2 regions of the Paenibacillus sp. FSL E2-0201 genome follow, and region 1 is predicted to be linked to the other one. Evidence: a T-box and tRNA genes for the amino acid it is inferred to sense, from the RefSeq annotation. Region 1 holds a T-box; the other holds one or more tRNA genes.
What was found. The T-box of region 1 lies ahead of pheS (phenylalanine--tRNA ligase subunit alpha). A T-box ahead of a tRNA ligase gene usually reads a tRNA of that ligase, here a tRNA-Phe.
Positions count from the first base shown of each region.

Region 1 (5,694 bases):
CACCTCGCGCTTTTACTAATTGCTGGATGGAGTGTTAGAACCTGAATCAGTGTTTGAAGCGGAATTACTGCTTGAAGTGGTTGAAGCTGCCTGATAAGCGACCACATAGGTTTGTGTTCCCAGCAGATTGCGATGGCCTTGGAATTCGTCATATACATTCAATCGGATCGCGCCACCGTCTAGTGTTTTGTAAAGATTGCTTGTGAATGTTGTGGTGTACGACTTGAAATTACCTAATGGCAGATCTGTGCCAAGCATTAATGTCTTTTCCATCGTTTGCCCAAGGGGGTCGATCAATTCTAGTACAAGCTTGTGCTCATAGTTGCCCGATTCGTAAAGCGTACTGCTTGACAGGTTGTAGTTTAGGACTGTACTGAGCGTATCTTTACCAGCGGTGACGGTGGCGACTGCATTTGTAACGGATAGGGTATAAGGGAACAGTTCTACATCCAAAAGATTACTCTTCGACTCCACCGCAACATTATTTAGTCCCAGTGAAACCGTATTGATATACCCCGTTGATTTGCCGCCTGGAGCAGTGAGTTTTCCTTCGGATATCCCTTCACCGACATAAAGCACAAGCTGAGAAGGATCTACACCAAGTGGAAGCTTAGTCCAGACGGTGATCAGATTTTTTCCATTAGGGCTCGTGGAAGTTGTAGACTGGCTGACCTCGGCTTCATAATATTGATTGTCTGGCGTTTTGTAATACGCTACGAGTTGAGCCTGCTCCGATTTACGTGTTTCCTCACTGTTCATTTCCAATTCTGTGTACATGATACTGGAGCTTGTACCCTGATAGACCGTTGTCCGGCGCTCTAAGACTTCTGCTTTTTTGCTTTCAAGCTCGATATGGAAGGAACTTAATGCTGCAACCTCCTGAACACGGCTGTCCAACTGATTTGTGCTTAACGAAAGAAAATTAATTTTGCTTTCGCCGGAGGTTTCTTGCAGCGTTATTTTTAATTGATTGAACTGATACGTATACGGAACATTGGCCACGACATAAACATTTGTGGATTCATTTGGACCGAGTATGGTTTGCGTACTTTCTGTGATGACTTGGGAAGTACTGCTGACATCACTCTCGCCAGCTTTAATAACACTTGTAAAAGCAGGAAGCTGCACAGAGGTCGATTTCGTGTTGCGGATATTGATTTTCGCTACAAGCTGATCTTTGTCTGCCCAAGGCAGCCGCTGGATGTTCTCAAGCTTGACGGCAAATGAGCCGTGACTGTTCTCCACAGCGTATTCTGTATCCTGCCAATTGTTGGTTTGTAGCTTGTAAGGAATCTGATAATAGGCAGTAGGAAAAATAATCTTACCCTCGGCAGCGGGTTCAGTCATTTGTAGCTGCAGCGTGCCTTGAGCAATCGTTAGTGGAATATCTGCGCTGAACTCGATTATTTTTTCTTCCAGCGGCTTGAGTGTGAGGTTAGCAAAAGCCTTCGTGTCCACAGGGAAGCTGTATCCTTCAGCGGCTTTAACGGCGAACTCGTAAGCAGGCAAGGTTGTTGCTTTGTTGCCGCTATTCTTTACTCGGAACTGTAGCGTCCACTTCGCGGTGCCGTTGTCGGCATAGACATTAGCGCTTTTTAACTGCGTCTCGACAGTATTGCTATTGATAGTAAGCTTCTTGATGACATTGCCGGCTACTAGAAGATCCGGTGTGGTAGCGGCGGGAAGGTTATAGGTGACGATGGGCAACACTATTTTTAATGAGGTATCTTCAGCCGCAAATTGCAGAGTCATATTGTCTGTCTTCATATAAGATGGGATTTCCGTCATGTAGTAGATTGTCTTTTTTTCTTGTGGCTGCACTTTGTAGTTACTGCTCGCATCATCAAGTGTTAGTTCAAATACAGATCCACCAGCGGATGAGAGGTATCCCTTAAGTCCAGGATCACTGAGTATCTTAGTCCCCTGATTGGTTAAGCTCACTCCTACCTTGGCGTACACCTTACCGTTATATTTGTAAATTTGCAGACTTTCTGCTTTGGTTGTTACGGGCTGATTATTCAGGGTTATCTTTTTACTCTGGCCTCTAGTGACCGCTTGTGAAAAAGCTGCAGGAAGGGTGAAGGTTCCCAGTTTTTTTTGATAATCGCTGGAGCTGCTGAAATCCCAACCGAATAATGAGATCTTAGTTCCATTTAAAGATGTGGATTTACCGACGTTTACGTAATAGGTTACGGATTGACTGCTTTTGGAGGGGATGGCTTTGACGGTTGCGCTGCTGGTTACGGGGCTTCCTTGGATAACTGTTCCTCCGGCAGTAGTAACTTTAGAGAAATAATCTACAAGATTGATACTGCTACCGGTCCCGTTGTAATAGCTGAGTGTGTATGTAAGAATATTGCCGCCATCCTGAGTCAAAAAGCCAACATCGCTCAGCTTCACGCTAAAGTTACTCTTTAAAGCTATCGAGCCGAGTTTATCCAGAGTGGATACGGTGGTGGTAGTTGCTGTTTTGGTGGATGAAGTAGCCGTCGATGCCGCGTAAGCTCCGTACGCTCCGAACGTTGTAGCTTGACTCAGAACTGCCGTGCTAAGCATGATCACAGCTACTTTTGTTCTTCGTGCATGCATGTAATTCCCTCCCGGTATGAAATTCCTTGTACTATGAAGGTGTCAATGATTGAGTACAACCATGCCTTCTTAATAATGGAAATTATCAAGCTCCGCTGAATGTTAGCTGAAAAAAAGTCCCCAAAACGGCTCTGAACCTTAAAGCCAGCTTAACGCCAGATAAAAATTGCCCTAATTATGCTTGAACTTGTCAAAACGACAGATTTTGCATATAATAAATAGACATATCTCTTACATTAAAGGGATACCTGACAATTAGATTGAATTGTGAAATGCATTGATGGAGAAGAGTACACAGTGCCTGACTTACAGGGAGGAGACGCCGGTGATTGAGAGCGTTTCTAGGAAACAGAGCTGTCGAAGTTCACTCCGGAGCAGTTCCTTGAATTCCTTAAGATTGCCTTGTAAGGAAGCGTAGGGGAAACCGGTCACAGACCGTTATTTCTGTATAAAGTGAGATAGGTATCTGTCCAGCCAAAAGAGGGAATGAAGCTCTTAAGGGGAACAGATCAGCTTGTCTAACAAGGGTGGTACCACGGTCTTTTCGTCCCTTACCGGGAGGAAAGGCCTTTTTTTGTTGAATTATAAGAAAGTATAAGCTTCACGCTATACTTTTTCCTTATAATTCTCGCATAAACGCATACCGTCCTTAAAGGACGCCGAAGGCGTTTTAGCTTGAACTAGACAATGATTGAAGGGGGCTGTACACGGCCATGAAAGAGAAGTTGGAAGCATTGAAGGTAGAAGCACTGGCTAAGTTGCAGGAGGTTATGGATCCACAGGTTCTGAATGACCTAAGAGTGAAGTATCTCGGTAAAAAAGGTGAGCTTACAGAAGTTCTACGTGGTATGGGAGGACTTAGTGCTGAGGAGCGTCCGGTTATCGGGCAAGTAGCGAATCAGGTGCGTAGTGCGATTGAGGAGATTATTGGAGCGAAGCAAGAGGCATTTCAACAACAGGAGACACAACAGCGTCTGCAGGCTGAAAAAGTCGACGTAACCCTGCCTGGCCGCCGCATGCAGCAAGGGGGCATTCACCCGCTTAGCAGAGTGGTTCAGGAAATTGAGGATATTTTCATTGGTATGGGCTACCGTGTGGCTGAAGGTCCTGAAGTGGAGACCGATTATTATAACTTCGAAGCCTTAAATCTGCCTAAGAACCACCCGGCTCGTGATATGCAGGATTCCTTCTATTTGACGGATGATCTGCTCATGCGTACTCAAACGTCTCCTGTACAGATTCGTACAATGCAGGCTATGAATGGTGAAGTTCCGGTTAAAATCATCTGCCCGGGTAAAGTATTCCGCCGTGATGATGACGATGCAACGCACTCCTTCCAGTTCCATCAAATCGAAGGTTTGGTTATCGGAAGCAACATTCGGATGAGTGACCTGAAAGGTACATTGCAGCAATTCGTGCAGGAGATGTTCGGCCCGAATACAGGCATTCGTCTTCGTCCGAGCTTCTTCCCGTTCACCGAGCCTAGCGTTGAAGTGGACGTAAGCTGCTTCAAATGTGGCGGCGATGGTTGCAGACTGTGCAAGCAAAGCGGATGGTTAGAAATTCTTGGCGCGGGTATGGTGCATCCAAATGTTCTGGAAATGGGTGGCTATGATCCTGCTAAGTATAGCGGCTTCGCATTCGGTATGGGTGTTGAGCGGATTGCTATGCTTAAATACGGCATCGATGACATTCGTCATTTCTATAACAACGATATGAGTTTTGTAAAGCAGTTCAAGGGCGTTTAGATTTTTGGTGGGCGAGCTGGCTGACGGGTTATGAGGATGGATTTTGGAGCATTTGATTTCATGTTGTAAAAACCCTATTAAGCTAGGATCGGAAAGGAATTTTGGAACTGTAGGAGCGATAGCGACCGCCTGAAAGCTTTCCGTAGGAAAGCTAGCATCGTAAGCATAAGCTTTGTCCCCGGATTTCCACCGCGAAGAGCGGTTTAGATCAAGAAATCTGGGGACAACAGCGGCCGGAAGTCCAAAGATTCCTTGCAGGGACCGCTCTTAATAGTGTTTTGCAGTTGAAATTGAGAGCTCTTAATCAAGCCTCCGACTGGAAGCAGATCGAACGGCAAGTAGATAAATACATCTGAAACATAAAGGAAGTGAGCGGACATGAAAGTATCAACCGGATGGTTGGCTGATTATACATCGATTGAAGGAGTAACCGCCGAAAAGCTAGCGGAGAAGATTACCGCTGCCGGCATTGAAATTGACGGAGTAGAGCGCCGCAATAAAGGGATTTCGGGCATCGTAACCGGCTATGTGAAATCGAAGGAAAAACATCCTGATGCTGATAAGCTGAACATATGTATCGTGGATGCAGGTCAAGGTGAAGATCTGCAAATCGTCTGCGGCGCAAAAAATGTAGCTGCGGGACAAACCGTTCCTGTAGCTCTTGTAGGCGCTAAGCTGCCAGGACTCGATATCAAAAAAGCAAAGCTGCGCGGAGTATTATCGCAAGGGATGATCTGCTCAGCTAAAGAATTAGGACTGAATGATAAATTGCTTCCTAAAGAGCAACAAGAAGGAATTCTTGTGCTTCCAGAGGGAACAGAGATCGGTCAAGATATTTCAAAGTTGCTGGGTTTAGATGATGAGATTCTGGAATTCGATCTGACTCCGAACCGTTCAGATTGTCTAAGCATGATTGGTGCTGCTTATGAAGTAAGCGCGATTCTTGGACGCGAGATTAAATTGCCTAATCCAGCAGGTGAAATCATTGAGATCAGCGGAGCAGCTGCTAAATCTATTTCCGTTAAGATTGAGAATGAAGAACTTTGCAGTCACTACGCTGTTCGTTATATCTCGGGTGTTAAACCTGCAGCATCACCGCTGTGGATTCAGAATCGTCTGATGGCGGCAGGGATTCGTCCAATTAACAACATCGTAGACATCACTAACTATGTGATGCTCGAATACGGACAGCCGCTGCATGCTTTTGATGCAGATAAAATCGAAGGCGGAGAACTCGGCGTTCGTCTTGCTCATGAAGGTGAAGTCCTGACTACACTTGATGGCCAAGAACGGAAGCTTGAGCCACATATGCTCGTTATCGCTGATGGAGCTAAAGCAGTAGCTCTGGCTGGAGTAA
Region 1 is NZ_CP150154.1:1,912,949-1,918,642, forward strand. Features, by position in the region: gene NSU15_RS08420 (hypothetical protein) at 16-2,589, opposite strand; T-box leader at 2,858-3,144, shown strand; gene pheS (phenylalanine--tRNA ligase subunit alpha) at 3,303-4,337, shown strand; gene pheT (phenylalanine--tRNA ligase subunit beta) at 4,716-5,694, shown strand, end outside.

Region 2 (5,694 bases), 2.9 Mb from region 1:
CTGGATATAATTCAGCCGTTGCATTAAACATCTCTGTAATTTCCGAACCGCCAGAAATAATAACATCCCAATCCTCAGCGGCGATATCGTTAAACGTAGGCTCCCATTTCGTTTTATCGACACCCATTTCTACAACCTTTGTTTCTGCACCCAGTTCATCCTTAACCTTTTGCAGACCGCTATTCGCAGAGTCAAAGAATGATTTATCCCCTAGCGTTCCTGGAATCAGAAGTACAACTTTGAGTTTATCCCCTGAACCTGTTTCTCCACCTTCAGCTGCATTAGATCCTGCATTCGTGGAAGATCCATTACTCGACGTATTATTTCCACAAGCTGTGACCATTACCATTACTACTAGTAACAACAAAGAAAGAACTTTCTTATTCATTTTTCTATTCCCCCTATTTATAGTTGGTTAGTAATTTGAGAGATTCTCCTTCTTAGTCCGTTGTATATTTCACGATTTAGATGGAAACTCTCATATTGCATGTAACATTGTCAAAATTTTAATGATTTTAACGAATACACTCAAAAATAGAGAGAAAATTATAATTTTTACGAATAATCCGACTAATTTCCGAACGAGATGGCCAGTCAGGTTGCTAATCTTCGGATTTCTTGATACGATCATATCAAATATTAATGAAAATAATTATATGATTTCGGTCATAATTTTGTACGATTCGGCTAAAACATAATTATTGGAGGCTCATCATGGATCGTGTTCTATATATTGTAAATGCAGCACATGAGGTTAATACCTATATTCCACCACACCAGCATGAATGTTATGAACTAGTCTATTATTTAAACGGATTAGGAACTACCAATGTAGGTTCGCGAAGTTATCATTTTCGTTCTTCTTCATTCGCGCTAATACCACCCAATCATAAACATGACGAGAATCATCGCGAAGACGCTACTATACTATTTGTAGGCTTCCATTCAAATCACCCAAATATGGAGAATTTGCAAGGCGTATATGAAGATGATAAAGACCATACTGTTCTACAGATCTTGCTTCGAATGAAAGCAGAGTTTACGCGCAAACAAGATGGATTCTCTGAACTATTGAACCTTCAAATGAGCGAAATCACTGTTCATCTGATACGGCTTCTTAGCGCCTCTGGGTTTCAATCGCCAACGGAAGACAGAGTCCAATATGTTCTAAACTATATGAATGAGCATTACCGCCATAAGCTATCGGTCGCAACACTCTCTGAGATGTCTGGATACAGCTATGATCGTTTCCGCCATTTATTTAAAGAGCGATTCGGTTCTTCACCTCTTCGCTATCTACTATTGAAACGTCTGGATTATGCAAAGTCTCTCTTGCAACATACCCAAATGCATATCTCAGAAGTATCTGCCGCTGCAGGGTTTGTGAATGACGCTCAATTCTGCAATATGTTCAAACGTGAGGTAGGTCTCACACCGCGGACATTCCGACTAAGCAGTCAATAAAATTACAATTCACTCCGCTTCACATAAAAAAGCCGTTGAATTAGAAGTGTCTCTAATTCAACGGCTTAAGAATAAAAGTTCATAGACAAAGAAAAAAGGTTAGTAAAGTCGCTTGTATTAGCAACTTTACTAACCTTTTTGATATACCGGCGAGAGGACTCGAACCTCCACGGTTTCCCTCTCGATTTTGAGTCGAGCGCGTCTGCCATTCCGCCACGCCGGCACATATGAAATTAATGGAGGCGCCACCCAGATTTGAACTGGGGATAAAGCTTTTGCAGAGCTTTGCCTTACCACTTGGCTATGGCGCCATATGAAAAATTTGGAGCGGACGACGGGAATCGAACCCGCGACCCTCGCCTTGGCAAGGCGATGCTCTACCGCTGAGCCACGTCCGCATAAAATGGCTGGGGATATAGGATTTGAACCTATGCGTGACGGAGTCAAAGTCCGTTGCCTTACCGCTTGGCTAATCCCCAATAACATTTTAAAATAAAAGGGGCGACTGATGGGTCTCGAACCCACGAATGCCGGAACCACAATCCGGTGCGTTAACCACTTCGCCACAATCGCCATATTAAACTAATATTGTTGCTGTTCTTCTTAAAGTAAATGGGGCGACCGATGGGACTTGAACCCACGAATGCCGGATCCACAAACCGGTGCGTTAACCCCTTCGCCACGACCGCCATATTAAACTTTAGAGAAAGACTTTAGATAAAGATTGGCAGGGGCAGCAGGAATTGAACCCACACCAACGGTTTTGGAGACCGTTGTTCTACCTTTAAACTATGCCCCTAAAAAATGGTGGGGGATGATGGATTCGAACCACCGAACACGTACGTGAGCAGATTTACAGTCTGATGCGTTTGGCCACTTCGCTAATCCCCCAAAGATGGTGCCGGCGAGAGGACTTGAACCCCCAACCTACTGATTACAAGTCAGTTGCTCTACCAATTGAGCTACACCGGCATATTAAGTTGTATACTACATGGTGGCTCGAGACGGATTCGAACCGCCGACACGAGGATTTTCAGTCCTCTGCTCTACCGACTGAGCTATCGAGCCAAGAAAATGGCGGAACCGACGAGATTCGAACTCGCGATCTCCTGCGTGACAGGCAGGCATGTTAGGCCAACTACACCACGGTTCCAAAAGATATAATTACTTGATGAAAATTGGTTGCGGGGGCAGGATTTGAACCTGCGGCCTTCGGGTTATGAGCCCGACGAGCTACCGGGCTGCTCCACCCCGCGTCGTTCTTAAATGAATATGGTGGAGGCTGAGGGGATCGAACCCCCGACCCTCTGCTTGTAAGGCAGATGCTCTCCCAGCTGAGCTAAGCCTCCGTAAACAACAATTGTTATTGTACCAAAGTCCACTATACAAAATCAAGTGAAAATTTGGTGACCCGTATGGGATTCGAACCCATGTTACCTCCGTGAAAGGGAGGTGTCTTAACCCCTTGACCAACGGGCCATACTAATTAAAAATTTGTGGCGGAGAGAGAGGGATTCGAACCCTCGAGACGCTTGTGGCGCCTACACGATTTCCAATCGTGCTCCTTCGGCCAAACTCGGACACCTCTCCATATGGCTCCCCGAACAGGACTCGAACCTGTGACAACTCGATTAACAGTCGAGTGCTCTACCAACTGAGCTATCAGGGAATATTCATACCAGGCTTAATCGCCTGAAAACTGAATCCGAATTGAATTTGCGTTTTAAGTATAGGATAAGCCCTCGACCGATTAGTATTGGTCAGCTCCATGCATTACTGCACTTCCACCTCCAACCTATCTACCTCGTCGTCTTCAAGGGGTCTTACTAATTGGGAAATCTCATCTTGAGGGGGGCTTCACGCTTAGATGCTTTCAGCGCTTATCCCGTCCGTACGTAGCTACCCAGCCATGCTTCTGGCGAAACAACTGGTGCACCAGCGGTACGTCCATCCCGGTCCTCTCGTACTAAGGACAGCTCCTCTCAAATTTCCTGCGCCCACGACAGATAGGGACCGAACTGTCTCACGACGTTCTGAACCCAGCTCGCGTACCGCTTTAATGGGCGAACAGCCCAACCCTTGGGACCTACTTCAGCCCCAGGATGCGATGAGCCGACATCGAGGTGCCAAACCTCCCCGTCGATGTGGACTCTTGGGGGAGATAAGCCTGTTATCCCCAGGGTAGCTTTTATCCGTTGAGCGATGGCCCTTCCATGCGGTACCACCGGATCACTAAGTCCGACTTTCGTCCCTGCTCGACTTGTAGGTCTCGCAGTCAAGCTCCCTTATGCCTTTGCACTCTTCGAATGATTTCCAACCATTCTGAGGGAACCTTGGAACGCCTCCGTTACTCTTTAGGAGGCGACCGCCCCAGTCAAACTGCCCGCCTGACACGGTCCCCGTACCCGATTAGGGCACTAGGTTAGAACCTAGATACGATCAGGGTGGTATCCCAACGGCGCCTCCACCGAAGCTTGCGCTCCGATTTCTACGGCTCCCACCTATCCTGTACAGATCGTACCCAAATTCAATATCAAGCTGCAGTAAAGCTCCATGGGGTCTTTCCGTCTTGTCGCGGGTAACCTGCATCTTCACAGGTATTAAAATTTCACCGGATCTCTCGTTGAGACAGCGCCCAAGTCGTTACGCCATTCGTGCGGGTCAGAATTTACCTGACAAGGAATTTCGCTACCTTAGGACCGTTATAGTTACGGCCGCCGTTTACTGGGGCTTCGGTTCATAGCTTCGGGTTACCCCTAACCACTCCCCTTAACCTTCCAGCACCGGGCAGGCGTCAGCCCGTATACTTCGCCTTGCGGCTTCGCACAGACCTGTGTTTTTGCTAAACAGTCGCTTGGGCCTTTTCACTGCGGCCCCCTCGTGCTATTCACACTACCGGGGCACCCCTTCTCCCGAAGTTACGGGGTCATTTTGCCGAGTTCCTTAACGAGAGTTCTTCCGCGCGCCTTAGAATTCTCTTCTCGCCTACCTGTGTCGGTTTGCGGTACGGGCACCTTCTCCTGGCTAGAGGCTTTTCTTGGCAGTGTGAGATCATGACCTTCGCTACTACAATTTTCGCTCCCCATCACAGCCCAGCCTTAATGATGTGCGGATTTGCCTACACATCAGCCTCACTGCTTAGACGGACATATCCATCAGTCCGCGTCACTACCCTCCTGCGTCACCCCATCGCTCATAGCGGATTACGGTGGTACAGTAATTTCAAACTGTTGTCCTTCGACTACGCCTTTCGGCCTCGCCTTAGGTCCCGACTTACCCTGAGCGGACGAGCCTTCCTCAGGAAACCTTGGGCTTTCGGCGGATCAGATTCTCACTGATCTTTTCGTTACTCATACCGGCATTCTCACTTGTATGCTGTCCAGCGCTCCTTACGGTACACCTTCAACCCACATACAACGCTCCCCTACCCCAGATACATACGTATCTAGCCATAGCTTCGGTGGTGTGTTTAGCCCCGTTACATTTTCGGCGCAGAGTCACTCGACCAGTGAGCTATTACGCACTCTTTCAATGGTGGCTGCTTCTAAGCCAACATCCTGGTTGTCTGTGCAACTCCACATCCTTTCCCACTTAACACACACTTGGGGACCTTAGCTGATGGTCTGGGCTGTTTCCCTTTTGACAATGGATCTTAGCACTCACTGTCTGACTCCCGGCAATAAGTATATGGCATTCGGAGTTTGACTGAGCTTGGTAATCCTTGCGGACCCCGCACCCAATCAGTGCTCTACCTCCACTACTCTTATACCGAGGCTAGCCCTAAAGCTATTTCGGGGAGAACCAGCTATCTCCGAGTTCGATTGGAATTTCTCCGCTACCCCCACCTCATCCCCGCACTTTTCAACGTGCGTGGGTTCGGGCCTCCAGTGCGTGTTACCGCACCTTCACCCTGGACAGGGGTAGATCACACGGTTTCGGGTCTACGTCCACATACTGAGTCGCCCTATTCAGACTCGCTTTCGCTGCGGCTCCGTCTTCTCGACTTAACCTTGCATGTTAAACGTAACTCGCCGGTTCATTCTACAAAAGGCACGCCATCACCCATTAATAGGGCTCTGACTTTTTGTAAGCACACGGTTTCAGGTTCTATTTCACTCCCCTTCCGGGGTGCTTTTCACCTTTCCCTCACGGTACTGTTTCACTATCGGTCGCCAGGTAGTATTTAGCCTTAGCAGATGGTCCTGCTGGATTCATACGGGGTTTCACGTG
Region 2 is NZ_CP150154.1:5,846,063-5,851,756, forward strand. Features, by position in the region: gene NSU15_RS26240 (BMP family ABC transporter substrate-binding protein) at 1-388, opposite strand, end outside; gene NSU15_RS26245 (AraC family transcriptional regulator) at 715-1,464, shown strand; tRNA gene NSU15_RS26250 (tRNA-Leu) at 1,609-1,687, opposite strand; tRNA gene NSU15_RS26255 (tRNA-Cys) at 1,702-1,775, opposite strand; tRNA gene NSU15_RS26260 (tRNA-Gly) at 1,788-1,862, opposite strand; tRNA gene NSU15_RS26265 (tRNA-Gln) at 1,869-1,943, opposite strand; tRNA gene NSU15_RS26270 (tRNA-His) at 1,965-2,037, opposite strand; tRNA gene NSU15_RS26275 (tRNA-His) at 2,078-2,153, opposite strand; tRNA gene NSU15_RS26280 (tRNA-Trp) at 2,190-2,263, opposite strand; tRNA gene NSU15_RS26285 (tRNA-Tyr) at 2,270-2,355, opposite strand; tRNA gene NSU15_RS26290 (tRNA-Thr) at 2,361-2,436, opposite strand; tRNA gene NSU15_RS26295 (tRNA-Phe) at 2,457-2,532, opposite strand; tRNA gene NSU15_RS26300 (tRNA-Asp) at 2,540-2,617, opposite strand; tRNA gene NSU15_RS26305 (tRNA-Met) at 2,644-2,720, opposite strand; tRNA gene NSU15_RS26310 (tRNA-Val) at 2,738-2,813, opposite strand; tRNA gene NSU15_RS26315 (tRNA-Glu) at 2,869-2,943, opposite strand; tRNA gene NSU15_RS26320 (tRNA-Ser) at 2,962-3,054, opposite strand; tRNA gene NSU15_RS26325 (tRNA-Asn) at 3,058-3,133, opposite strand; rRNA gene NSU15_RS26330 (23S ribosomal RNA) at 3,195-5,694, opposite strand, start outside.
Region 2: it has a tRNA-Phe gene. The T-box ahead of pheS (phenylalanine--tRNA ligase subunit alpha) is inferred to sense a tRNA for this amino acid. The anticodon was not compared.